DNA from 2 places in the Luteimonas yindakuii genome. Region 2 is predicted to be linked to the other one. Evidence: predicted binding sites of a transcription regulator. Region 2 holds the regulator's gene; the other holds the start of a gene.

Region 1 (4,456 bases), 170 kb from region 2:
TCGCCGCGGCCCTGCGCGCGCGCGCCGGCGCGCCGCTGCTGCTGGTGGTGGACGGCGTGCACGGCCTCGGCTCCACCGACGAGACCGTGGCGACGATAGGCTGCGACTACTTCTGCGCCGGCACCCACAAGTGGATGTTCGCGCCGCGCGGGACCGGCATGGTCTGGGCGAACGCCGACAACTGGGCACGCCTGCGGCCGCTGATCCCGAGCTTCACCGACGTCGACCAGTACGTCGCCTGGGAGCGCCAGGCCGAGCCCGCGTCGCCGACCACCGCCGACCGCATAAGCCCCGGCGGCTTCCACGCCTACGAGCACCAGTGGGCGGCGGCCGCGGCGTTCCGCATGCACAAGCAGATGGGCCGCACGCGGGTGGCTGCGCGCATCCGCGAACTCAACGACCAGTGCAAGGCCGGGTTGGCCGCCAACCCGAAGGTGACATTGCATACGCCGATGTCCGGCGAGCTGTCGGCGGGACTGGTGTCGTTCGAGGTCGACGGGCTGTCGCCGGCGGAAGTGGTGAAGCAGCTGCTGGCGCGCAGGATCATCGCCAGCACCAGTCCCTACGCGATCACCTATGCGCGGTTGGCGCCGAGCCTGGTGAACACGCCTGAAGAAGTGGACCGCGCGGTGCGCGCGGTGCGGGAGATTTCGGGGTAGGCCAGACGGGCCAGCGGTGTTCTCTAGCTGGACGGCCGCACGCTGATGGCCGGCCGGCGATGCGGCACGGGCACGGGCGTCGCCCCGGCGCCGCGGGATGGGGTGGTGCCGCGGCCGCACCGGTTGCGGGATCCCGTTGGACGGTCATCCCGACAAGGACTCTCCCTGCCATGGCGTCCCTGCGTTTTCGCTGCCTGCTCCTCGCCGTGCTGTGCCTGCTGCTGCCGGCGTCGGTGGCGGCAGCACCCCGGCTCGTACGCGCCCACGACGTCGCCATCGCCTATACCGAAACCGGCAGCGGCCCGCCGCTGGTGCTCATCCACGGCTTCGGGGACTGCGGCAGCGCGTGGGAGCCGTTCACCGCCGAGCTCGGCAAGCACTACCGCGTGATCGCGATGGAGCTGCGCGGGCACGGCAGTTCGGCGGACTTCGAGGGGCCGTTCCTGTTCGAGGACTCGGCGCGCGACCTGCTGGCGCTGCTCGGGCACCTGGGCCTGGACCGGGTCAGGGCGATGGGCATCAGCGCCGGCGGCATGACCCTGCTGCATGCGGCCGTGCAGGCGCCCGGGCGGATCGAGGCCATGGCCGTCATCGGTGCGGCGCACTACTTCCCGGAACAGGCGCGCGAGATCATGCGCGGGACGCCGGGCAACCTCCCGCCGGAGGTGCGTGCGGGCTTCGAACGTTGCGCCACCCGGGGCGCGGCGCAGGTCGATGGGCTGCTGCAGCGTTTCCACGGCTTCAAGGACAACGACGACGACATCCGCCTGTCGCCGCGGGAGCTGGGCACGATCCAGGCGCGCACGCTGATCGTGCACGGCGACCGCGACGTGTTCTTCCCGGTGGACATCCCGCTCGAGGTCTACGCCGCGATCCCGGATGCGCAGCTGTGGATCGTGCCCGGCGGCGACCATGTGCCGATCTACGGGCACAACCAGGAGGCCTTCATGGACACGGTGCTCCGGTTCCTCGCCGGCACGGCGCCGTGACCGCAGCGGCTGTCCACGACGCCGTCGCGACCCGGGCTTCACGGATTCCCGGTGCAAATGGATCCTTCGACGGCCCATGGAGTCCTCATGAAAAGTGCGTTGGGCTTCATCGCCCGTGTCCTGGCGTGTGGCGGCCTTGTGCTGCTGGCGGCCTGCGCCACCCCCGGCGGTTACGGTGGATACGGCGGCCAGGGTGGCTATCCGCAGGACCGCGGCGGCTACGGGCAACCGGGCCCGGGGAATCGCGGCGCCTACGGCCGCGAGCTGCTGGGAACCGTGGACAGCCACGATCCCCGCACCGGCCGCATCCGTCTCGTTGTCGACGATCCGCGCAGCGGCCGCATGCAGGGCGCGGAGGTGCGTTACGACGATCGCACGCGGCTGTACTACCAGGGCCGCGAACTTGCCGTGGGCGGCCTGGAGCGCGGTGACGTCGTGCGGATCGACGCCACCCAGTCCGGCCCGGACCTGTGGGCGCGCACCATCGAGGTGGTACGCGACGTGCGTGATGGTGGCTACGGCGGCGACGCATACGGCCGCGACGATGGCTACGGCCGCAACGACGGCTATCGCAGCGATGGCTACGGCTACGGCAGCGAGCTGCATGGCTCGGTGGTGGGGGTCGATGTCCGGGCGGGCCTGATCCGCCTCGATGACGGCTACGGCACCGGCCGCGGTGGCGTGGAACTGGCCTATGACGGCCGCACCACGGTGGACTACCAGGGCCGCCGCTATCGCCCGGAAGACCTCGAGCGGGGCGACCGCGTGCGCGTGCAGGCGCGGCAGCTGCGCGGCAACCAGTGGCTGGCCGAGCGCATCATCGTCGAGCGGTCCGTGCGCTGATCGGCCCCACCTGCGAAAGGACGCGGGTCCTGCCCGTCCTTTTTCGTGTGCGCGCACGCAACGCCTCCAGCGTCGCTGTGCACTCAAGCCTCCGCCACCCCGGTCGATATCGTCCCGATGCCGCGCCCGCCGCGCGCCACGCCACGGATCTTCGTGCCATGCATTCCATCGACATGCTCTTCGCCTATGTGATCGGTGGCTTCGGGGCGTGGGCGGCTGCGTTGATGATGCTGGTCGCGGTGCAGGGTGACCGCCTGCATCGCGGCGTGCTGGCGCGCTGTGCGCTGGGTTTCGGGGTGGTCGGCGCCGGCATGGTGCTCAGCGGCGTGGTCGAGCGCGACGCGCGTTGGCCCATCCTCACGCTGGCAATGGCGGCCGTGGTGGGAACCCTGGTGATCTACCGCGCCTCGCGCCAGCTGGTGGGCGCGCCTGCGGTCGGTCGGCCGCGGCGGCTGTCCGAGATCGCGGCGTTGTGCCTGGCGCTGCTGCTGGCCTGGGCCGCAGGGCCACGCAGCTTTGCGCTCGCGTTCCATCTGTTGTGCCTGGCCGTCTCGCTGGGCATCACCTGGACGGTGCGTCGTGCGCTGGTGGCGCCGCGCAATGCGGCCGAGGCGGCGATGGCGGTCACGCTGCTGCTCTACGCCGGCAGCTGGGCCTACGCACTGCACGCGGCCGTTCGCTACCACGGAGCCGAGCACCGCCATCTGCTCTACGTCGAGCCACCCTGGCTGGCCGCCTATGGCGTGATGTATGCGCTGTTGCCGCTGCTGGTGGGCGCGCACGTGCTCAACCTCGCCAATGCACGCCTGGACCGGCGCCTGCGGCGGCAGGCCAGCACCGATGAACTCACCGGCCTGCTGACGCGTCGTGCATTGAACGAGCGTGCCGCGGCGTGGCAGGCCGACGTGCTCGAACACGAACGCCAGCCGGCAGTGCTGTTGCTGGACATCGACCATTTCAAGCCGATCAACGACAACCACGGCCACGAGCGCGGCGACGAGGTGCTGCGTGCGGTGTCCGGCCGCCTGCGCGGCACGCTGCGTGAGGGCACCCCACTGGCGCGCTGGGGCGGCGAGGAGTTCCTGGTGCTGCTGGATGCCGTGAGCCTGGACGAGGCCGGCGCCACCGCCGAACGCATGCGCGCGGCCGTGGGCGCAACACCGTTCGCCTTCGGCGACGCCCGCCTGCCGGTCACGATCAGCATCGGCGTGGCGCCATGGCCGGCCGGCGGCGTGTTCTCGCATGCGGTGCGCGAATCCGACGCCGCGATGTACACCGCCAAGCGCGAAGGCCGCGACCGGGTGCGGGTGGCCGGGGCGGAGTAGCGGCATCCCGTGGCCGATTCCTGCTACAGGCACCGCCGCGCTGCTTCGCCACCTCGGATGCACGCCACCTGTGCACGCTTCGGGATAGCCTCGATCCGGATATCGTCCTGAGTGAGCAGCCAATGCGCGTGTCCCTGTCCCATCCCGTTTCTCCACTGCTGCTGTCCCTCGCCATCGCGTTGGCCTGCGCGTCCTGCGCCACGTCGCGCGAGGCTCCGTCCACGGCTGGCGGCGATGTCGCCATCGAAGGCACCGTGGCGTCCATCGACACCCGGCCGTGGATGTACGACGGCAATGCGGTGATCGAGGTGGATGTCGACGGCCGCGGCCGCGTGGCGGTGCAGCTGCCGGCGCGCTGGAACCTCTGCCGGGCCGCGCCCGTGGACGTCGAGGCGCTCGCCGTGGGCATGCGGGTGCAGGCGGTGGGCGCGACCGGGGACGAGGAGCGGCTGACGGTGTGCAGCGATCCCGGGCACCGGTTGCAACCGTTGGAAGCGGCTGGCGATGCAACGCAGGGCGGTGACGGTTCGGCGATCGTGCTCGTGCCGCTGTCGGCGACCGGGATCGATGCGACCGTGCTGGCCGGTGAGCTTGCCTGCAGCTTCTCGGGCGAGGCGGGGCAGGCGCCGCTGCTGCTGGC
Region 2 (4,456 bases):
CACAGCTACGGCCGCCAGCTCGGCATCGCCGTGCACGAGGCCGACAGCGAGGCCAGCCTGCTGCAGCTGCTGCAGAAACTGCAGGACTACCGGCTGGTGCTGGTGGACACCGCGGGCCTGAGCCAGCGCGACCGCGCACTGGCCGGCCAGCTCAACTGGCTGCGCGCCGCGCGCCAGGTCCGCACGTTGCTGGTGTTGCCGGCCAACACCCACTTCGCCGACCTCGACGAAGTGGTGCGCCGCTTCGAGCACGCGCGCCCGCAGGGCGTGGTGCTGACCAAGCTCGACGAGACCAGCCGCCTCGGCAGCGCGCTGTCGGTGGTGGTCGACCACCAGCTGCCGCTGACCTGGACCACCGACGGCCAGCGCATCCCGGAAGACCTGAGCCGGGCCAATGCCGCCCATCTGGTGCTTCGCCTTGAAGATCTCCGCCGCGATGCCGATAAGCCCATGGCATCCGAGCATTCCGCCCCGGAGCACACCCATGCTGTCGCCTGAGACCCTGCCGCCGATGTCCGTCGCCGTCCCGCCCGCACTCCAGCCCGTGCGCACCCTCGCCGTCACCGGTGGCAAGGGCGGCGTGGGCAAGACCAACGTGTCGGCGAACCTGGCGATCGCGCTATCGGAGCTCGGCAAGCGCACGCTGCTGCTGGATGCCGACCTCGGCCTGGCCAATGTCGACGTGCTGCTGGGGCTCTCGCCGCGCCACACGCTGGCCGACCTCGTCGCCGGGCGCTGCAGCCTCGACGAGGTGATCCTGGAAGGCCCGTCGGGGGTGATGATCGTCCCCGCCGCCTCCGGCCGCCGGCACATGGCCGAACTCCGTCCCGCCGAACACGCAGGCCTGGTCAACGTCTTCAACGATCTGCAGCGCGACCTCGACATGCTGGTGGTCGATACCGCTGCCGGGATCACCGATTCGGTGCTCACCTTCTGCCAGGCCGCGCAGGACACGCTGGTCGTGGTCTGCGACGAGCCGGCCTCGATCACCGACGCCTATGCGCTGATCAAGGTGCTCGCGCGCGAGCGTGGCGTCGGCCAGGTACAGGTGGTCGCCAACATGGTGCGCAGCCCGCAGGAAGGCCGCGGCCTGTACGAGAAACTGTCGCGCGTGTGCGAGCGCTTCATCGGTGACGTGTCGCTGAACTATCTCGGCGCGGTGCCGCAGTGCGAGTGGCTGCGGATGTCGGTGCAGCGCCAGCAGGCCGTGGTGCGCGCCTATCCGGCGAGCCCGTCGGCGCGTGCGCTGACCGAGATCGCCCGCCGCACCGCCCGCTGGCAGGCGCCGACCGCGCCGCGCGGCCATGTCGAGTTCTTCGTCGAGCGGATGCTGCGCCAGGGAGTGCCGGCATGAGCATGGCCGCCCGCCACTACCAGGACATCCAGCGCAGCAACGCGCCCGATCCCATCGTCCAGCACGCCGAACTGGTGCGCCGTATCGCCCATCACCTGGCGGCGCGGCTGCCGGCCAGCGTGGAGATCGACGACCTCGTCCAGGCCGGCATGATCGGCCTGCTCGAGGCCTCGCGCAGCTATGACGCCGAACAGGGCGCGTCGTTCGAGACCTATGCCTCGATCCGCATCCGCGGTTCGATGATCGACGAGATCCGCCGCGGCGACTGGGTGCCGCGTTCCGTGCACCGCCGCGCACGCGAAGCCGCTGCAGCGATCCGCGCGATCGAGCAGGCCAGTGGCCGCGCCGCGGCCGCACAGGAAGTCGCCGACAAACTCGGGCTGCCGCTGGCCGACTACATGCGCCTGCTGGAGGACGCCGCGCGCGGCCAGGTGCTGAGCCTGGATTCGCATGTCGAGGACCATGGCGAGGTCGAGCCCGCGCGGCGCGGCGGCCCGACCCCGCAGGACGCGCTGGTGCGCGGCGAGTTCGGCCGCGAACTCGCCGCCGCGATCGGCCTGCTGCCGGAACGCGAGCAGCTGGTGCTGTCGCTGTACTACCAGCAGGAACTCAACCTCAAGGAGATCGGCGCGGTGCTCGGCGTCAGCGAATCACGCGTGTGCCAGATCCATGGCCAGGCGGTGGTGCGGCTGCGCGGGCGCCTGACCGCGTTCGAACTCGCGGACACCGGCATCGGCGACGACGACTGATGCCTACGGTTTTACTGGAGCCCCACTTTTGAACAAGAACATGCGCGTCCTGATCGTCGACGATTTCTCGACGATGCGCCGGATCATCAAGAACCTGCTGACCGACCTCGGCTTCAACAACACCGTCGAGGCCGAGGACGGCCACAGCGCGCTGGCGGTGTTGCGCCAGGACGCGGTCGAGCTGGTGATCACCGACTGGAACATGCCCGGCATGACCGGCATCGAACTGCTGCGCGCGATCCGCGCCGACGCCGCGCTGCGCGCCCTGCCGGTGCTGATGGTGACCGCGGAAGCCAAACGCGAGCAGATCATCGAGGCGGCACAGAACGGGGTGAACGGCTACATCATCAAGCCGTTCACCGCGCAGACCCTCGAGGAGAAGCTCAACAAGGTCTTCGAACGCCTCGGGGGCGGTGCTTGAACACGCCGGTGGTCGACGACATCCCGGTTGCACGCCTGCTGCAGGACGCACTCGACGCGCTCGAACGCGGCGACGAGGACGCCTGGCGCCAGCACGTGGATGCGATCGCCGCATCGCGCACGCATACGCTGGTCAACGGCCTCGGCCGCCTCGCGCGCGAACTCGAACAGGCGCTCGATGCCCTGCCCCCGGCGCCGTCCGGCGGCAACCTCGACGATGCCTGCGCGCGCCTCGACCATGTGGTGGCGATGACCGAAGAGGCCACGCACCGCACGCTCGACCTGATCGACGACAGCCGCGCGCTGGTCGCGCGCCTCAAGGACGGCCCGCTGGACGAGACCCAGGCCGGTACCGTGGAAGCGCTGCGCGACAACCTGCGCGAGATGGCGCTGGCGCAGAGCCACCAGGACCTGGGCGGGCAGATCATCCGCCGCGTCGCCTCGATCGTGCGTGGCGTGCACGAGGGCTTCGGCGAGCTCGGCCTGCCGCCGAAGGACGAGCCGGCCTGCGACGAACGCGGCCATGGCCCGGCCGTGCGCGGGCTGGATGCCGGCACCGTCGGCCAGAGCGACGCCGACGACCTGCTGTCGAACCTGGGCCTCTGACGCGGTGAACGCCTCGCCGGAAATCGCCGCCGACTTCGTGCTCGAAGCACGCGAGCTGCTCGACGACCTCGGCGGGCAGCTGGTCGCGCTGGAGCAGACGCCGGGCGACCGCGAACAGTTGAACGCGGTGTTCCGCGCGTTCCATACCCTGAAGGGTGGCGCCGGCTTCCTCGGCGTCACCCCGCTGGTGGAACTCTGCCACGCCGCCGAGGAGACCCTGGGCGCCGCGCGCAGTGGCCACGCCACGCTGGAGCCGCGCCATTTCGATGCGGCGCAACAGTCACTGGACTGGCTGCAGGCGATGGTCGACGCGATCGAGAACGGCGGCGACGTCCCGCGCGCCCCGGCCGCGGTGGTCAATGGTTTCTCGCTGGGTCCGGTCGCCACGGCGTCGGGGCTCGCCCCCGCCGCCAACGGCGAGATGATCGGCGACGACGAATTCGAAGCGCTGCTCGACCAGTTGCACGGCAATGCGGCACCGGGCGCGGGCAGTGCAGTTGCCAGTGGCGAACCGATCAGCGACGACGAGTTCGAGGCGCTGCTCGACCAGCTGCATGGCTCGGCGCCTCCCGGTGCGGCTGTGCCTGCCGCCGTGGCCACGCCGGCACCCCTGCGACCGCCGCCGGCGCCCGTCGCCGTGCCGCCCAGGCCCGCCGCGCCGCAACCGGCTAATGCATCGGCCAATGCCGAGCGCGAACACACCGTGCGCGTGGACACGCGACGCCTCGATGCGATCGTCGACCTCGTCGGCGAACTGGTGCTGGCGCGCAACCGCCTCAAGACCCTGCGTGCGCGGCTGCGCGACGAGGAACTCGACCGCGCCGTCAGCACGCTCGACAACGCCACCGCACGCCTGCAGGGCGCGGTCATGCATACGCGCATGCAACCGGTCGGCAAGGTGTTCTCGCGTTTTCCCAAGCTCGCCCGCGATGTCGCCCGCGCGCTCGACAAGGAAGTGGACCTCGAACTGGTCGGCGCCGACACCGAGCTCGACCGCAACCTCGTCGAGGCGCTGGCCGACCCGCTGGTGCACCTGGTGCGCAATGCCATCGACCACGGCATCGAAGCCCCTGCCCTGCGCGAGGCCACCGGCAAGTCGCGCGCCGGCCGGGTGCGGCTGATCGCCCAGCAGCAGGGCGATTACGTCGGCATCGAGGTGCAGGACGACGGTGCCGGCATCGACCCGGAACGCCTGCGCAGCAAGGCGCGGGAAAAGGGCCTGATCGATGCCGAATCCGCGGCGCGCCTGAGTCCGGAGGAATGCCTGCACCTGGTATTCATGCCCGGCTTCTCCACCCGCGGCGAGGTCAGCGACATCTCCGGCCGC

What was found. Region 2 encodes FliA, which starts transcription of late flagellar genes. Its sites were predicted from a motif close to TAAAGTTTNNCNNNCNNNGGCCGATAA; they were not measured.
Region 1: the regulator FliA is predicted to act here: its motif matches at 2,575-2,601, upstream of E5843_RS06290 (GGDEF domain-containing protein).

What each region holds. Positions count from the first base shown of each region.
Region 1 is NZ_CP039383.2:1,378,684-1,383,139, forward strand. It holds gene E5843_RS06275 (aminotransferase class V-fold PLP-dependent enzyme) at 1-659, shown strand, start outside; gene E5843_RS06280 (alpha/beta fold hydrolase) at 830-1,648, shown strand; gene E5843_RS14225 (DUF5666 domain-containing protein) at 1,736-2,491, shown strand; gene E5843_RS06290 (GGDEF domain-containing protein) at 2,650-3,816, shown strand; gene E5843_RS14230 (hypothetical protein) at 3,939-4,456, shown strand, end outside.
Region 2 is NZ_CP039383.2:1,546,651-1,551,106, reverse strand. It holds gene flhF (flagellar biosynthesis GTPase FlhF) at 1-498, shown strand, start outside; gene E5843_RS07095 (P-loop NTPase) at 485-1,354, shown strand; gene E5843_RS07090 (RNA polymerase sigma factor FliA) at 1,351-2,103, shown strand; gene cheY (chemotaxis response regulator CheY) at 2,132-2,524, shown strand; gene E5843_RS07080 (protein phosphatase CheZ) at 2,521-3,129, shown strand; gene E5843_RS07075 (chemotaxis protein CheA) at 3,134-4,456, shown strand, end outside.